DNA from 2 places in the Aquitalea magnusonii genome. Region 2 is predicted to be linked to the other one. Evidence: riboswitches for the same ligand, from Rfam matches in the RefSeq annotation. Region 2 holds a riboswitch; the other holds the start of a gene.

Region 1 (2,194 bases), 1.9 Mb from region 2:
ATGGCGTCTGCTTGGTATTCGTTACTAGTAAATTTCATGAATTCCTTGCAGCCAGCACGATTCCATTTTTGTTGGCAGTGCGCAACACTGTGGCATTTTCTGCTCTTATTGAAGGTATTCTTGAATTTATGCTGCAAGCGCACATTGTGAAATAAAAATAATCCATCACTGTTTTTGATGAAAAAAGCGCTTGGATATGGCGATTTTGTTTAAAGAAAGACAGGTTTCGCCGCCAGGCTGCGGTGTTTTCCCCTGGTTTTGCCCCGATTTGTCGCCTCATTTGCGGGAATCGGTGCAGCGCGGCCTGTGTCATGCGTCCTGCTGGTGCGTGGCATGAATGCATAGGTCTGCGCTGTCGCCACCAAAAAATGCGCAATAAAATTGCGTGTGGAGCGGAATGCCGTGCGGGTTGGGATAAAGCGGCCGCTGGCGGCGCGGCTTTGCCAAGTGGCGGCTGCGTGCCGGGTGCGCAGCCAACTGCCGGCTGCCTGGAACTGGGGAGGTGGAATATAGATGAAAATCCCCTGTGCGCAGGCGGGATCGGGCTGGAGATAAACCCGGCAAGCTGGCCTGCCCTGAATACTTGCCGTATTCTCTTGCCTGCGATGGTGCCGGTATCACCGGTGAAAAGGGAATGCAGTGAAAGGCTGCAACTGCCCCCGCAACTGTATTCGGCGAGGCTTTATTCATGATGTCACTGGTTGACTTGTCTGCATCCACCAACAAGTCGGTGAACCGGGAAGACGAATGAGGCTGCTTGAACCGTAAGTCAGGAGACCTGCCATCCATGTTTGTGATTGCGCTAGTCATCAAGCCGGGGGGCTTGCTGCAGAGTCCGCATCACCTTCATCGTGGGTAATCATCATGCATATCATGGAAGGCTATTTGCCTGCCAAGCATTGTCTTGCTTGGTATTCTGTTTCTGCTCCGTTTTTTGTCGGCGGCGTCTGGCGTATCAGGAAGATTCTTGCCGAGCGCCCTCAGGCCAGAATGAACCTGGCTGCGGCAGGGGCGTTCGCATTCGTTTTGTCTGCGCTCAAGCTACCCAGTGTCACGGGCTCATGTTCTCATCCAACCGGAACTGGGTTTGGTGCGGTTGTTTTCGGGCCTGCCGTCATGGCGGTGCTGGGGGCCATTGTGCTGTTGTTTCAGGCGCTGCTGCTGGCGCACGGTGGCCTGACCACGCTTGGGGCCAATCTGTTTTCCATGGCCATCGTCGGACCCTGGGTCAGCTTTGCCTTGTGGAAATTAGGTCAAAAACTGGGCCTGTCGGTTGCTGTTTCCATGTTTCTGGCGGCTGCGCTGGGTGATCTGGCCACTTATGTCACGACCTCCGTTCAACTGGCGCTGGCGTATCCGGATCCGGTTGGCGGGTTTGTGGCTTCCGTCATCAAGTTCGGTGGCATCTTTGCGCTTACGCAGGTCCCGCTGGCGATTGCGGAGGGCATGTTGACTGTTGTGGTGATGGACGCACTGGCGGGTAAGGTTGCGGATATCAAGAAAGTCAGCATCCTGGCCGGGGAGGGACGCTGAATGTCCAAACCATCTCGCAGCAAATGGCTGTTGCTTGGCACCGTTGCACTGGTTGTGCTGCCTCTGGTTATAGGTGGGGGAAAGTTTACCGGTTCGGATGATCAGGCCAGTGAAGCGATTGCCCATGCGCAGCCTGGCTACAAGCCATGGTTTGAGCCGCTTTGGGAACCACCAAGCGGTGAAGTGGAGAGCCTGCTGTTTGCCTTGCAGGCAGCAATCGGTGCTGGCGTGATCGGCTATGTAATCGGCAAGCGTCAGGGCCTGGCTGCACGCCATGAAGATAAGCATTGACCTGTATGCCCATCTGAGTCCGTGGCGGGAGTGGCCGGTGCGTGAAAAAGCCTTGCTGGCTTTTGGCATGCTGGCGCTGGCCCTTTCCCTGCCACCCTTTCCGCTTGCGCCGTGCATCATCATCGTCATGACCCTGCTGACCCTGCGTGGTGCCAGGGTGTCGCTGGGCGCATGGCTGCGGTTTGTGTCGATACCCGCCGGTTTTCTGCTGACCGCCGGACTCTCCATGATGTTTGTCATCTCCAGCCATGGCATCAGTTATGCACCCAGCAGCCTGCAGCCGGTACTGGGCCTGTTGTTGCGCTCCTTTGCGGCCATCTGTTGCCTGTTGTTTTTTGCGCTCACCACGCCGCTGGGCGATTTGCTGTCA
Region 2 (2,194 bases):
CAATCACCCAGCCTGTTGGCCGGGCAGGGTGTCAAAACGTTTCCACTTGTAGATGGCGGCGGACAGCGCCCAGGTGAGGGCAAACAAGGCCACCACGAAATAACCGAAGTGGGCCAGGTTGTCGTTGAGCATGGCCACCACATCCCAGGCACCGCCGCTCAGTTGCAGCTTGTCGGCAATCAGGCCCAGGGTTTCCAGCCCGCCTATGCATACCGCCACCAGCACCGACACCAGGGTGATGGTGAGGTTGTACCACAGCTTGCGGATGGGGTTGATGAAGGCCCAGCCGTACACCTCCACCATCAGCATGCTGTCCAGCGTGTCCACCAGCGCCATGCCGGCGGCAAACAGCACCGGGTACACCATGATGTTCCATAGCGGAATGCCGTCGCTGCTTTGCGAGGAGGCAATGGCAAACAGGCCGATTTCGGTGGCGGTATCAAACCCCAGGCCAAACAGCAGGCCGATGGGCAGCATATGCCAGCTTTTGCTCACCATGCGGAACAAGGGCCGCAGCAGGCGCGACAGCAGGCCGCGGTTACCCAGTAGGATGTTGAGTTGCTCGTCACACACGGCTTCGCCGGCGCGGGCGCGGCGGAAGCTGTGCCAGATGCCGTGCAGCGCGGACAGGTTCATTGCCGCCAGCGCCAGCAGGAAAAAGGCGGAAATGCCGGTGCTGATGGCCCCGCCGATTTCACGGAAGCCGTTGATGCTGTCTTGCAAGGCGCGGGTGGCAAACACCACGGCGGCCACCGCGGCAATCACCAGCAGGGAATGGCCGATGGAAAAGAAAAAGCCCACGCACAGCGGGCGCTGGTTTTCCTGCATCAGCTTGCGCACGGTGTTGTCGATGGCGGCGATGTGGTCGGCATCCACCGCGTGGCGCAAGCCCAGCAGGTAGGCCAGCAGGGCGGTGCCCAGTCGGGCCGGGTGGTCGGCAAAGGCGCTGAGCGCCCAGCCCCAGGCCAGCAGATTGGCAGCCAGCAGCGGCAACAGTACCCATAAGTGACGGGAACGCTGTGCGCCGGCTAAAGATGATGAATGCGGTTTTGCTTGCATGCTGCCCTCGGAGACGATACGTCGCCGCAAGCGAGGGCACTGTCCGCCAAGCAGGGCGGCATTGTGCATTCCCCCGGTACACCCCGCCCGGATTCAGCCTGCGTCGACACGTATGACGGCCGGTCTCCTGGCTCGCGCTTCTTTACCCGACATCGCCTTCCCGGTTGGGCCGGTGGCATGATGATGCAGACTCGTCGCTTACAGTTGCGGGGGCAGCTGCGGTGTCTCACCGCATTCCCGTTTCACCCCTGGCGGGGCACCGTCATTTGAAGCGCGCATGATACGTGACAACGCAGCAAATGGGAATTCTTCCCGCTGATTTTCAAGGCTTTTCCCATTGCGACAGCGCGGCTTCCAGCCGTTGCCAGCCCGCTTCGTCGGGTGGCAGGCCAAGGCGCAGGCTGGGGCCGTCGGCAAAGCGGCGCACCAGGATGCCGCGCCGGGCCAGAAAGTCGAACAAGGCCGGGCAGTACGCCCCGTGCAGCCACTGGAACAGATTGCTGCCGCCTGCCGGAGTCAGGCCGTGGTCTTGCAGTAGCTGCTGCAAACGCTGGCGGTCGCGGGCCAGTTGCCCGCGCATCGCTTGCTGCCAGGCGTGGTCCTGCAAGGCCAGTTTCACCACTTCACGCGCCGGGCCGTTGATGCTCCACGGCCCGATGGCCTCGGCCAGTTGTTGCAGCAGGGCCGGCCAGGCAAATACAAAGCCCACCCGCGCGCCAGCCAGGCCAAAGAACTTGCCCACCGAGCGCAGCACGATCAGTCCCGGCAGGCCCACTTCATCCAGCAGGCTGTGTTCCGGCGTGGCGTCCATGAAGGCTTCATCCAGTATCAGCCAGCCGCCGCGGCTGGCCAGCCGCGCGCGCCAGTCGGCCAACTGCGCTCGGGCAAAGGTGGTGCCGGTGGGATTGTTGGGGTGGCACAGTAGCAGCACGTCCAGGGTGTCGACGGCGGCGTCGATATCTTCCGGCGCATGGCGGCTGAGCGTGTGGCCGTGTTGCTCCCAGTGCCAGGGGTGCTCGGCATAGCACAAGGGCAGCATGCCCACCCGGCCGGGCGGGCGCAGCGTGGGCAGCAACTGGATGGCGGGCTGGGAGCCGGCCACCGGCAGCAGCAGCGGGCTGCCGTAGTAATCCGC

What was found. A riboswitch is a leader RNA that binds a small molecule or an ion and turns the genes downstream of it on or off. The one in region 2 is predicted to bind cobalamin.
Region 1: linked by a shared signal. The riboswitch ahead of DLM_RS01965 (energy-coupling factor ABC transporter permease) and the one ahead of DLM_RS11195 (HoxN/HupN/NixA family nickel/cobalt transporter) in region 2 are both predicted to bind cobalamin.

Annotation. Positions count from the first base shown of each region.
Region 1 covers NZ_AP018823.1:394,603-396,796, forward strand. Annotated here, with positions in the region: gene DLM_RS22895 (hypothetical protein) at 35-313, opposite strand; cobalamin riboswitch at 590-801, shown strand; gene DLM_RS01965 (energy-coupling factor ABC transporter permease) at 865-1,533, shown strand; gene DLM_RS01970 (energy-coupling factor ABC transporter substrate-binding protein) at 1,534-1,824, shown strand; gene cbiQ (cobalt ECF transporter T component CbiQ) at 1,808-2,194, shown strand, end outside.
Region 2 covers NZ_AP018823.1:2,341,354-2,343,547, reverse strand. Annotated here, with positions in the region: gene DLM_RS11195 (HoxN/HupN/NixA family nickel/cobalt transporter) at 4-1,059, opposite strand; cobalamin riboswitch at 1,159-1,338, opposite strand; gene cobD (threonine-phosphate decarboxylase CobD) at 1,382-2,194, opposite strand, start outside.